One region of the Enterobacter sp. 6722112 genome, then DNA from elsewhere that is predicted to be linked to it. Evidence: predicted binding sites of a transcription regulator. Region 1 holds the regulator's gene; each other region holds the start of a gene.
The links. The regulator PurR, encoded in region 1, represses purine synthesis genes. The targets are predictions, from matches to a motif close to CANGCAAACGTTTGCNTG.

Region 1 (4,284 bases):
GGAGCGGTCGGCAAATTTCCCGCCGAGATAGTTGCCAATCGAGAACCCGACACCAATCAGCACCAGCATCGCGGTAACAAAGAGTGGCGTTGCGTGGGTAATGTCGTGCAGCACCGGGGAGATATAGGTGTAGAGCGTAAACATCGCCCCGGCCCCCAGTACCGTGGTAAGCAGCGCGGACAACACCTGAGGACGCATCAGCACCGCCAGCTCTTTACGTACTTCCGGACGTTCTCCCGCACTTCCTTTCGGCAGTGAGAAGAACAGCGCAACCATCGCGACCACGCCCAGTCCGGCGGTTGCGAGGAAAGACATACGCCAGCCGATGGCTTCTCCCAGCCAGGTGGCAGCGGGAACGCCGCCGATATTAGCGATGGTGAGGCCCATGAACATAGTGGCTACCGCGCTGGCCTGCTTATGTTTTGGCACCACGCTGGCGGCAACAACCGAGCCCAGTCCGAAGAAGGCGCCATGGTTGAGGCTGGTCAGAATGCGCGAAAGCATCAGAGTGGTGTAATCGGGCGAAATTGCGGAAAGCACATTTCCGAGAGTGAAAATCGCCATCAGGAAAATCAGCGCATTGCGGCGAGCGCGGTGGGAAAGCAGCAGCGTCATCAGCGGCGCGCCCACCATCACGCCAATCGCGTAGGCGCTAATTAACATACCGGCCGCAGGAATTGAGACGTCCACACCCCGGGCGATAACAGGCAATAACCCCATAGGGGAGAATTCAGTGGTGCCAATCCCAAAGGCGCCAATCGCCAGGGCCAGCAGGGGAAAATTGATTTTCATGAAGAGACTCCGGATACCGTGCCATAACCCGGCACAGAACTAAGAAGTCAAAAGCATGACATCAATCACAAAAAATGAGAAGTTAACATTTTGGCAAAAGATTTTTGCCGGAGAGGTAACAATAGCGGCAAGAGAGGGAGAAGGTTCTCCCCCCTCCTGAATCAGTGCAGCGCAGCGGTTAAACCACCCGCAACAATCAGGGCAAGAACAACAATGGTGGTAAACAGCGAAAACTTCAGATCGGTACTCATCAATTTTTCTCCTTTTATTCACCCTACGAAAAGTGAGCTTGCTCATTTTTACACAGTTCAGGTCAAAAATCTTCCAGGATTTAAGCGGATATCCACTTTACCTCTTCCCCTTTTCATCAAGATAGGACAAAATTCCACGCTAAATTTATTAGCGTACCGGCCACTGACCCCCTCCTGACGTCCTGTGTCGTTTTCCCGGCGTGTCGCAACTCATGTTTGCGTGATAAGGGTGAGAGAAGGCAAACGTTTACCTTCAATTTTTTCAGGAGCTTAGGATATGGTCTGGAGTGACATTTAATGGCAACAATTAAAGACGTAGCAAAACGCGCAAACGTTTCCACTACAACCGTATCACATGTTATTAACAAAACGCGTTTCGTCGCTGAAGAGACGCGTAATGCCGTCTGGGCGGCAATCAAAGAACTGCACTACTCGCCAAGTGCCGTCGCCCGCAGCCTGAAGGTTAATCACACCAAATCGATTGGCCTGCTGGCCACCAGCAGTGAAGCGGCCTACTTTGCTGAAATCATCGAAGCCGTTGAAAAAAACTGCTTCCAGAAAGGCTATACCCTGATTCTGGGCAACGCGTGGAACAACATTGAAAAACAGCGCGCTTACCTGTCAATGATGGCGCAAAAGCGCGTCGACGGCCTGCTGGTTATGTGTTCTGAATACCCTGAGTCGGTCCTTTCCATGCTGGAAGAGTATCGCCACATTCCGATGGTGGTCATGGACTGGGGCGAAGCGCGCGCAGACTTCACCGACTCTGTTATTGATAACGCCTTTGAAGGCGGCTACATGGCGGGGCGTTATCTGGTAGAACGCGGTCATCGTGAAATTGGCGTGATCCCGGGACCGCTGGAGCGTAACACCGGGGCTGGCCGTCTGGCCGGTTTCATGAAAGCGATGGAAGAGGCGCTGATCACCGTGCCGGAAAACTGGATTGTTCAGGGCGACTTCGAGCCGGAGTCGGGCTATCGCGCCATGCAGCAGATCGTTTCCCAGCCGCATCGCCCTACCGCGGTGTTCTGCGGCGGCGACATCATGGCGATGGGCGCGCTCTGCGCGGCGGATGAACTCGGCCTGCGCGTCCCGCAGGATATCTCGGTGATCGGCTATGACAACGTGCGCAACGCCCGCTTCTTTACCCCGGCGCTGACCACCATTCACCAGCCGAAAGATTCGCTGGGTGAAACGGCCTTCAACATGCTGCTGGACAGGATCGTCAACAAGCGTGAACAGTCCCAGTCCATTGAAGTTCACCCGCGCCTGATTGAACGCCGTTCCGTTGCGGACGGTCCGTTCCGCGACTACCGTCGTTAATCTCATTACGGGGCCAGCTATGCTGGTTCCCGCAACCACTCCCGGTTCAGCGTTTCGCTGTCGCCCAGATAATCCAGCAGCCAGGCCATGGCGGGCGAGACGTCGTTTTGCTGCCACGTCAGACAGCACGCGGCATCCGGGAAGGGGTTTTCCAGCGTCAAGGCCACCCACTCTCCCGCGTCGATGCGCGGGCGCGCAAAATGCACCGGCACCATGCCAACGCACAGCCCCGCGCTCAGACAGGTGGCTGACGACTCCCAGTCCGGTGCGACCACGCGGCGCTGATTATCCAGCAGCCAGGTAATGCGCTTGGGCAGCGAGCGGGAGGTATCTTCCAGCACCAGCGAGGGCCAGTTGCGTAAGGTGTCATCGCTCAGCGGACCTTCCAGCGCCGCCAGCGGGTGATCGCGCGCGACCACGCAGGTCCAGCTCAGCATGCCCATGTCGCGAAACGCGTAGCGCCCCCCAACCGGGATCGCCTGGGTTGCACCAATCGCCATCTCCGCCCTGCCGTCCGCCAGCGCATCCCAGACGCCGTTGAACACTTCCTGCGAAACACGCAGTTCGACGTCGGAAAAATGACGATAGAAATCGACGATCATCTGCCGGGTCCGCTCCGGCTTAACGATGTTATCCACCGCGATAGCGAGATGCCCGCGCCAGCCGTTGGCGATCTGCTGGCACTGCTCACGGGTGATCTGCATTTTTTTGATAACAGACCGCCCTTCCTTCAAAAACCACGCTCCGGCAGGCGTGAGCTCCACGTCGCGATGGCGCCGCTCGAACAGCGGGACCGCCAGCCACGCTTCCAGCTGGCGCACCGTATAGCTGATAGCCGAGGGAACGCGATGCAGCTCCTGGGCGGCACCGGTAAAGCTGCCGTTACGCGCCACGGCATCAACCACTTCAAGGGAATAATCTGACCACATCTTTAGCCTGCAAATTTTTTGAACGCACCCGCCAAATATTAGCGTTTCACAAGCCGCTTTGCACTCCCTACACTCTGCGCCAACGTACACCTGCCTCCTCAGGAGAAAAAAGTGCAACCCAGGAAAGGATTTTTAGTCTGGCTCGGCGGCTTAAGCGTGCTGGGCTTTTTGGCGACCGATATGTATCTGCCCGCGTTCGCCGCGATGCAGGAAGATTTGCAAACCCCTGCCGCCGCCATCAGCGCCAGTTTAAGTTTGTTCCTCGCCGGCTTTGCTTTTGCGCAATTGCTGTGGGGGCCGCTCTCGGATCGTTTTGGCCGTAAGCCCGTCCTGTTGTTGGGGCTGGCGATTTTTGCCGTAGGCTGTCTGGGCATGCTGTGGGTCCGCGATGCCGCCTGGTTGCTGGCGCTGCGCTTTATTCAGGCGGTCGGTGTCTGCGCCGCAGCGGTGACCTGGCAGGCGCTGGTGACCGATTACTACCCCGCCTCGCGCACTAACCGCATATTCGCCACTATAATGCCGCTGGTCGGCCTGTCGCCGGCGCTTGCCCCGTTACTGGGCAGCTGGATCCTCGCGCATTTCGACTGGCAGGCTATTTTCGCCACGCTCTTTGCTATTACGCTGGTCCTGATGCTGCCTGCTTTCGGGCTTAAACCTGCGCATAAAAAAGAGACGCATCCGGACGCAAAGCCCATCACCTTTACCTCTTTACTGCGGTCGAAAGCCTATCGCGGTAACGTGCTGATTTATGCTGCCTGCTCTGCCAGCTTCTTTGCCTGGCTAACCGGTTCGCCGTTCATTCTGCATGACATGGGCTACAGCCCGGCGGCTATCGGCCTGAGTTATGTACCACAGACCATCGCCTTCCTGGTGGGTGGCTATGGCTGTCGCGCCGCGCTGCAAAAATGGGAAGGCCAACAGATGCTGCCCTGGCTGCTGGTGCTGTATGCGCTAAGCGTGATTGCGACCTGGGCTGTCGGCTTTATTCC
Region 2 (4,284 bases), 2.8 Mb from region 1:
GTAAAGAGATGTCACGGCAGGCATTGACAGCCTGCCGTGTGGGGATCAGTTCTTTTCAGGCGGGAAAATGAGATTCAGCACAATAGCGGTAATACCGCCCGCGGCGATGCCGGAAGAGAGCAGGTTTTTCACCCAGTCCGGGGCAAACTGCAAAATCATCGGCTGCTGGGAGACGCCAAGCCCTACGGCGAGAGACAGCGCAATAATCATGATTGCGCGGCGGTTCAGCGGCTCGCGGGAGACGATACGCACGCCAGAGGCCGCGATGGTACCGAACATGACCAGCGTCGCGCCGCCCAGCACCGGCTCAGGGATGTGCTGCACAAACCCGCTCACCGCCGGGAACAGGCCGAGGACCACCAGCATCAGCGCTACCACGAAGCCCACGTAGCGGCTGGCCACGCCGGTCAGCTGGATCACGCCGTTGTTCTGGCCAAAGCAGGAGTTCGGGAAGGTGTTGAACACCGCCGAGACAAACGAGTTCAGTCCGTTCGCCAGCACGCCGCCTTTCAGACGTTTCATGTACAGCGGGCCGGAGACCGGCTGCTCGGACACGTCGGAGGTGGCGGTGATATCGCCAATGGTTTCCAGCGAAGTGATCATAAAGACCAGCATCAGCGGCAGGAGCAGACTCCAGTCAATGCCCAGGCCGTAGTAGAGCGGCGTTGGCACGGTAATCAACGCGCTGTTGGTTGGGGTGGTGTTTTCCGGCAGCATGCCCAGCGCCCACGCCAGCAGGTAACCGGCCGCCATGGCGATCACCAGCGATGCCACGCGCAGGTACGGGTTACGCTGGCGGTTAAGCAGAATAATGATCGCCAGCACCACGCCTGCCAGCAGCAGGTTTTTCGGCGCGCCGAAGGTATGGTCGCTCATTGCCGCGTAGCCGCCCCCGATGGAGGTCAGACCCACCTGGATCAGTGACAGGCCGATAATCATCACCACCACGCCGGAGACCAGCGGGGTGATCACCCGGCGCGCCAGGTGCAGAACGCGGGAAATGATCATCTCTGTGCAGCTTGCCAGCATCAGGGTGCCGAAAAGCGCCGCCATCATCGTCGGGACATCTGCGCCGCCGGTTTTCAGTGCCGTACCGCCCATGATCAGCGGCGCCACAAAGTTAAAGCTGGTGCCCTGAATCGACAGCAAACCCGAGCCCACCGGACCCCAGGCTTTAATTTGAATGATGGAGGCCACGCCGGAAGCGAACAGAGACATACTGATGATGTGTTGCGTATCCTGCGCCGGTAACCCCAGCGCCTGGCAAATCAGCAGAGCCGGCGTGATGACCGCAACGAACATCGCCAGCAGGTGCTGGCAGGCGGCAAACAGGGTTTGAGGCAGCGGGGGACGATCTTCAAGGCGGTAAATCAGTTCGCTGTTTTGCTTCTGCGCAATCGGTTGCGCATCAGCAGACTCCAGAGTGTTAACAGACATCGGCGGCAATCCCACGGTGGAAAAGCGGGCATTCTAGCTGACCACCTGGTAAAAGCAAACGATTGCCAGCAAAAAAAAGAGAGAAAATCTGCCGGTGTGAGCAGGTTTTCTACAACGAACAGGAAAAAAAAATTACACTTTTCGCGCCGGCGGCTCATGACGAGCATCACCCGGCCCAGGATAACGCCGCGTGTGTATGGAACACGCGCATAACAGGAGCCTTTTATGATTCATCTCGATACGTTGTCGACCCTTGTTGCCGCAACGCTGGTTCTTCTGCTTGGTCGCAAGCTGGTACACAGTGTTTCCTTTCTGAAAAAGTACACCATTCCTGAACCTGTCGCCGGTGGATTGCTGGTGGCGCTGGCCCTGCTGGTACTGAAAAAAAGCATGGGCTGGGAAATAGATTTTGATATGTCCCTGAAAGATCCGTTGATGCTGGCCTTCTTTGCTACTATCGGCCTGAACGCTAACCTCGCAAGCCTGCGTTCGGGCGGCAAGGTGCTGGGCGTGTTTCTGATTGTTGTGGTGGGCCTGCTGCTGATGCAAAACGCCATCGGCATCGGTATGGCGTCGCTGCTGGGGCTGGATCCGCTGATGGGTCTGCTGGCGGGGTCGATTACCCTGTCAGGTGGCCACGGAACGGGCGCGGCGTGGAGCAAGCTGTTCATCGAACGCTATGGCTTTGAAAACGCAACGGAAGTGGCAATGGCCTGCGCGACCTTTGGCCTGGTGCTTGGCGGGCTGATTGGCGGCCCGGTGGCGCGCTATCTGGTGAAACACTCCACCACGCCGGAAGGCAGGCCAGACGATGAAATGGTGCCGACCGCATTTGAAAAACCGGACGTTGGCCGCAGCATCACCTCGCTGGTGATGATTGAAACCATCGCCATGATTGCCATCTGCCTTACCGTGGGCAAAATCGTTGCGCAATGGCTGGCGGGAACGGCTTTCGAACTGCCAACCTTTGTCTGCGTGCTGTTTATCGGGGTGATCCTGAGCAACGGTCTGGCGCAGATGGGCTTCTACCGCGTCTTTGAGCGCGCAGTGTCCGTGCTGGGGAACGTCAGCCTGTCGCTGTTCCTGGCGATGGCGCTGATGAGCCTCAAGCTGTGGGAAATGGCCTCGCTGGCGCTGCCGATGGTGGCGATCCTGGCGGTGCAGGCCGTGTTCATGGCGCTGTATGCCATCTTTGTTACCTGGCGCATGATGGGCAAAAACTATGATGCGGCGGTACTGGCTGCGGGTCACTGTGGATTTGGTCTGGGAGCGACGCCAACGGCCATCGCGAATATGCAGGCGATCACCGAACGGTTCGGCCCGTCGCACATGGCGTTTCTGGTGGTGCCGATGGTGGGCGCATTCTTCATTGATATCGTCAACGCGCTGGTCATTAAGCTCTACCTGATGCTGCCGATGTTTGGCTGATCGTCAGGCGTTGGAATACCGCTCGGTTTCCGGCATCCAGCGTTCAATTAACGCTGCCGCCTGTTCGGGGTAGCGTTCATGAATATGACGCGCAAGGCGTTGTACTTCGGGGATCATGGCCTGATCGCGCAATAAATCCGCTACTTTAAACTCGGCGTTACCCGTCTGACGCGTGCCCAGCAGTTCGCCCGGGCCGCGGATCTCCAGATCTTTTTGCGCAATGACGAAGCCGTCATTGCTGTCGCGTAATACCTGCAAACGCATCTGCGCGGTTTTCGACAGAGGGGCTTTGTAGAGCAGCACGCAGTGAGAGGCGATCGCGCCACGGCCCACGCGGCCTCGTAGCTGGTGGAGCTGCGCCAGGCCCAGGCGCTCCGGGTTCTCAATAATCATCAGGCTGGAGTTCGGCACGTCCACGCCCACTTCGATGACCGTGGTCGCGACCAGCAAATGCAGCTCGCCCTGTTTGAACGACTGCATCACCGCCTGCTTCTCGGCAGGCTTCATGCGCCCGTGAACCAGACCGACGTTCAGCTCCGGCAGGGCGAGCTTTAACTCTTCCCACGTGGCTTCGGCAGCCTGCGCTTCCAGCAGCTCAGACTCTTCAATCAGGGTACAGACCCAGTAAGCCTGACGTCCTTCGTGGGTGCAGGCGTTGCGCACGCGGTCAATGATGTCGTTGCGGCGCGTGTCCGGAATGGCGACCGTCGTCACCGGCGTACGGCCCGGGGGGAGTTCGTCGATGGTGGAGGTATCCAGATCGGCATAGGCCGTCATCGCCAGGGTGCGCGGAATCGGCGTGGCGGTCATGATCAGCTGATGCGGGTGGAAGCCCTGTTGCAGACCTTTCTCCCACAGCGCCAGACGCTGATGAACACCAAAGCGGTGCTGTTCGTCGATAATGACCAGCGCCAGGCCGTTAAACTGCACCTGTTCCTGGAAAATGGCGTGCGTGCCGACAATCATCTGCACCTGCCCGCTGGCAATGGCTTCCTGCTGCGCAAGGCGCGCTTTGCCCTTCTGCTTCCCAGCCAGCCAGCCCACTTCAATTCCCAGCGGGGCGAACCAATTACGGAAATTGTTGGCGTGCTGCTCGGCCAGCAGTTCCGTCGGCGCCATCAGCGCCACCTGCTTACCGTGGGCGATGGCGCGCAAAGCGGCCAGCGCGGCGACCAGCGTTTTCCCGGAACCCACGTCGCCCTGCACCAGGCGCATCATCGGCACATCCAGCGCCATATCGCGTTCGATCTCGGCAGTCACCCGCGCCTGGGCGCCGGTGGGTTTAAACGGCAGTGAGGCCAGCAGCTTATCTTTGAGCTCATCACGCTGGCTTAATGGCTGCGCGTGGAAGCGCTGCGCTCCTGCGCGCAGAGCCAGCATGCTCAGGTTGTGAGCCAGTAATTCCTCAAGGATAAGACG
Region 3 (4,284 bases), 1.2 Mb from region 1:
GGCGGCGTTTCTGCAAGCTTCGCGATGCTGGGCGACCTGAACATCGCTGAGCCAAAAGCGCTGATCGGCTTTGCGGGTCCTCGCGTTATCGAGCAGACCGTACGTGAGAAACTGCCGCCGGGCTTCCAGCGCAGTGAGTTCCTCATTGAGAAGGGCGCCATCGACATGATCGTCCGCCGTCCGGAAATGCGCCTGAAACTGGCAAGCGTCCTGGCGAAGCTGATGAATCTGCCGGCGCCGAACCCGGACGAGCCGCGCGAAGGCGTGGTGGTACCGGATCAGGAACCCGAGGCCTGATAACTGAAAAGGGCAGGGCCGAATGGCGCTGCCCTTTTGCTTTCTAAACCGTTAATGACAACCGGGCATCATGGAAAATAAAAGCATTCCTCAAGCCACGTCGCCCCTGGCCGCGTGGCTTTCTTATCTGGAAAACCTGCACAGTAAAACTATCGACATGGGCCTTGAGCGCGTAAGCCAGGTTGCCGCGCGTCTTGACGTGTTGAAACCCGCGCCTTTCGTATTTACCGTGGCCGGCACTAACGGTAAAGGCACCACCTGCCGCACGCTGGAATCTGTCCTGATGGCGGCGGGGTACAAGGTTGGCGTTTACAGCTCGCCGCATCTGGTGCGTTATACCGAGCGCGTGCGCGTGCAAAACACCGAGCTGGCGGAATCCGCCCATACGGCGTCGTTTGCCGCTATCGAAGCTGCGCGCGGCGAAACCTCATTAACCTATTTCGAATACGGCACCCTGTCGGCGCTGTGGCTGTTTAAGCAGGCGCAGCTGGACGTGGTGATCCTGGAAGTGGGATTGGGCGGGCGTCTGGATGCCACCAATATGGTGGATGCGGATGTCGCCGTCGTCACCAGCATCGCGCTGGATCACACCGACTGGCTGGGCCCGGACCGCGAGAGCATTGGCCGTGAGAAGGCCGGTATTTTCCGGGCCAATAAGCCTGCCGTGGTAGGCGAACCGGACATGCCGCATACCATTGCTGAGGTAGCGAAAGAGAAGGGCGCTCGTCTGCTGCGTCGCGGCGTGGACTGGCAGTATGAGGTGCAGGACAAAGGCTGGCGCTTCAGCGATGCGCAGGGCGTGCTGGAGAATCTGCCCCTGCCGCAGGTGCCACAGCCTAACGCGGCGACTGCGCTGGCAGCCCTGCGCGCCAGCGGATTAGCGGTAAGTGAGCAGGCGATCCGCGACGGCATTCAGAACGCACTGTTACCGGGACGTTTTCAGATTGTGAGTGAGTCACCGCGTCTGATTCTGGATGTTGCACATAACCCGCATGCGGCGGCGTACCTCGCAGGACGTCTCAAATCGTTACCAAAAACCGGGCGCGTGCTGGCGGTTATCGGTATGCTTCATGATAAAGATATCGGCGGCACGCTGGCCTGCATGGAGAGTGTGGTCGATAGCTGGTATTGTGCTCCTCTGGAAGGGCCGCGCGGCGCGACTGCTGAGCAGTTGATGGAACATCTCGGTAAAGGCGAAATCTACAGCAGTGTGGTTTCGGCCTGGCGTGCCGCGATGGCGGAGGCTAAACCAGAAGATACCGTGCTGGTGTGTGGGTCATTCCACACGGTGGCACATGTCATGGAAGTGATGGACGCGGGGAGAACCGGTGGCGAGTAAGTTTCAGAACCGTTTAACAGGAACCATTGTGCTGGTCGCGCTCGGGGTGATTATTCTCCCGGGACTGCTCGACGGGCAAAAAAAGCATTACCAGGATGAATTTGCGGCCATTCCGCTGGTACCCAAACCGGGCGATCGCGACGAGCCCGATATGCTGCCAGCGGCAACGCAGGCGCTGCCTGCCCAGCCGCCAGAAGGTGCAGCGGAAGAGGTGCGCGCAGGTGATGCAGCCGCGCCGTCTCTTGATCCGTCGCGTCTGGCCGCGAATAACAACGTTGAAATCGATCCTGTACCGGTAGAGCAACCCAAACCGGTTGAAAAACCGAAGCCGGTAGAGAAAACGCAGCCTAAACCGCAGCGTGACAAAGCCGACGAGCAGCTGGCTGCGGCAACGGAAACGCCGCCACCGGCCAAACAGACCCAGCAGGAGGCCGCCCCTACGGGTAAAGCCTATGTCGTTCAGCTCGGTGCGTTGAAAAATGCAGATAAGGTCAATGAGATCGTGAGTAAACTGCGCGGCGCGGGATACCGTGTTTATACTTCACCCACCACGCCGGTACAGGGTAAAATTACCCGTATCCTCGTGGGGCCGGATGCGTCTAAAGATAAGCTCAAAGGTTCGCTTGGCGAGCTGAAGCAAATCTCCGGCCTGAGCGGTGTGGTGATGAACTACAGCGCAAACTGATAGAAATTACCCCCTCACCCTAACCCTCTCCCTTGAGGGAGAGGGCCGGGGTGAGGGGGAGGCAGACGTTCACAGAAACGTCAACGGTGCGGTGGCGTTGAGCATTTTTTCAGCGCCTTTTTTATTTACGCGTGGGAAGGAAATCCCTACGCAAACGTTTTCTTTTTCTGTTAGAATTCGCCCCGAACTGGATGACAGGGCGTTTAATCGTGGGACACATATGGTCTGGATTGATTACGCCATCATTGCGGTGATTGGTTTTTCCTGTCTGGTTAGCCTGATCCGTGGCTTTGTTCGTGAAGCGTTATCGCTGGTAACCTGGGGTTGTGCTTTCTTTGTTGCCAGTCATTACTACACTTACCTGTCTGTCTGGTTCACGGGCTTTGAAGATGAACTGGTCCGAAACGGAATCGCCATCGCGGTGCTGTTTATCGCGACGCTGATTGTCGGCGCTATCGTCAATTACGTGATAGGTCAGCTGGTCGAGAAAACCGGTCTGTCAGGAACGGACAGGGTACTCGGCATCTGTTTCGGCGCGTTGCGAGGCGTGCTCATTGTGGCCGCGATCCTGTTCTTCCTGGATACCTTTACCGGGTTCTCCAAAAGTGAAGACTGGCAAAAATCGCAGCTCATTCCGGAGTTCAGCTTCATTATCAGATGGTTCTTTGACTATCTGCAAAGCTCGTCGAGTTTCTTGCCCAGGGCATAAACCCTGAGATGTGGCTTAACGAGGAAAAGACGAATGTGCGGTATTGTCGGTATCGCCGGTTTCATGCCGGTAAACCAGTCGATTTATGACGCGTTAACGGTGCTTCAGCACCGTGGGCAGGATGCTGCGGGTATCATCACCATTGATGCAAACAACTGCTTCCGTTTACGCAAGGCGAATGGCCTGGTAAACGATGTGTTTGAAGCCCGCCATATGCAGCGTCTGCAAGGTAATATGGGGATCGGTCACGTTCGTTATCCTACTGCTGGCAGTTCCAGCGCCTCTGAGGCTCAGCCTTTTTACGTTAACTCCCCGTATGGCATCACGCTTGCCCACAATGGCAATCTGACCAACGCCCACGAGCTGCGTAAAAAGCTGTTCGAAGAGAAACGTCGCCACATTAACACCACCTCTGATTCTGAAATCCTGCTCAATATCTTTGCCAGCGAACTGGATAACTTCCGCCATTATCCGCTGGAAGCAGACAACATTTTTGCCGCCGTTGCCGCGACTAACCGCCTGATCCGTGGCGCGTACGCTTGCGTGGCGATGATCATCGGTCATGGCATGGTGGCCTTCCGCGATCCAAATGGCATTCGCCCGCTGGTGCTCGGCAAACGTGACCTCGGCGATGGCCGTTCCGAGTACATGGTTGCCTCCGAAAGCGTGGCGCTGGACACTCTGGGCTTCGAATTCCTGCGTGATGTCGCGCCAGGCGAAGCGGTCTACATCACTGAGAAGGGCCAGCTGTTTACCCGTCAGTGCGCCGACAACCCGGTGAGCAACCCGTGCCTGTTCGAATACGTTTACTTCGCGCGTCCGGACTCGTTCATCGACAAGATTTCCGTTTACAGCGCGCGCGTCAACATGGGGACGAAGCTGGGCGAGAAGATTGCCCGCGAGTGGGACGATCTCGACATTGATGTCGTGATCCCAATCCCTGAAACCTCCTGTGATATCGCGCTGGAAATTGCCCGTATTCTGGACAAGCCGTACCGTCAGGGCTTCGTAAAAAACCGCTACGTGGGCCGCACCTTTATCATGCCGGGCCAGCAGCTGCGTCGTAAGTCCGTACGTCGTAAGCTGAACGCTAACCGTGCCGAGTTCCGCGACAAGAACGTGCTGCTGGTGGACGATTCCATTGTGCGCGGCACGACGTCTGAGCAGATCATCGAGATGGCGCGTGAGGCCGGGGCGAAGAAAGTGTATCTCGCCTCCGCAGCGCCGGAAATTCGCTTCCCGAACGTGTATGGC

Region 2: a site for PurR is predicted at 1,489-1,506, ahead of gltS (sodium/glutamate symporter). Genes of this name have one in related genera too.
Region 3: a site for PurR is predicted at 2,469-2,486, ahead of cvpA (colicin V production protein). Genes of this name have one in related genera too.

The regions. Positions count from the first base shown of each region.
Region 1 covers NZ_JBZWGR010000007.1:1,716,034-1,720,317, reverse strand. Annotated here, with positions in the region: gene AC4OVU_RS09780 (MFS transporter) at 1-792, opposite strand, end outside; gene cydH (cytochrome bd-I oxidase subunit CydH) at 954-1,043, opposite strand; gene purR (HTH-type transcriptional repressor PurR) at 1,341-2,366, shown strand; gene punR (DNA-binding transcriptional activator PunR) at 2,384-3,295, opposite strand; gene punC (purine nucleoside transporter PunC) at 3,407-4,284, shown strand, end outside.
Region 2 covers NZ_JBZWGR010000007.1:4,501,165-4,505,448, forward strand. Annotated here, with positions in the region: gene xanP (xanthine/proton symporter XanP) at 46-1,437, opposite strand; gene gltS (sodium/glutamate symporter) at 1,663-2,865, shown strand; gene recG (ATP-dependent DNA helicase RecG) at 2,869-4,284, opposite strand, start outside.
Region 3 covers NZ_JBZWGR010000007.1:2,915,333-2,919,616, reverse strand. Annotated here, with positions in the region: gene accD (acetyl-CoA carboxylase, carboxyltransferase subunit beta) at 1-297, shown strand, start outside; gene folC (bifunctional tetrahydrofolate synthase/dihydrofolate synthase) at 368-1,636, shown strand; gene dedD (cell division protein DedD) at 1,626-2,321, shown strand; gene cvpA (colicin V production protein) at 2,542-3,030, shown strand; gene purF (amidophosphoribosyltransferase) at 3,064-4,284, shown strand, end outside.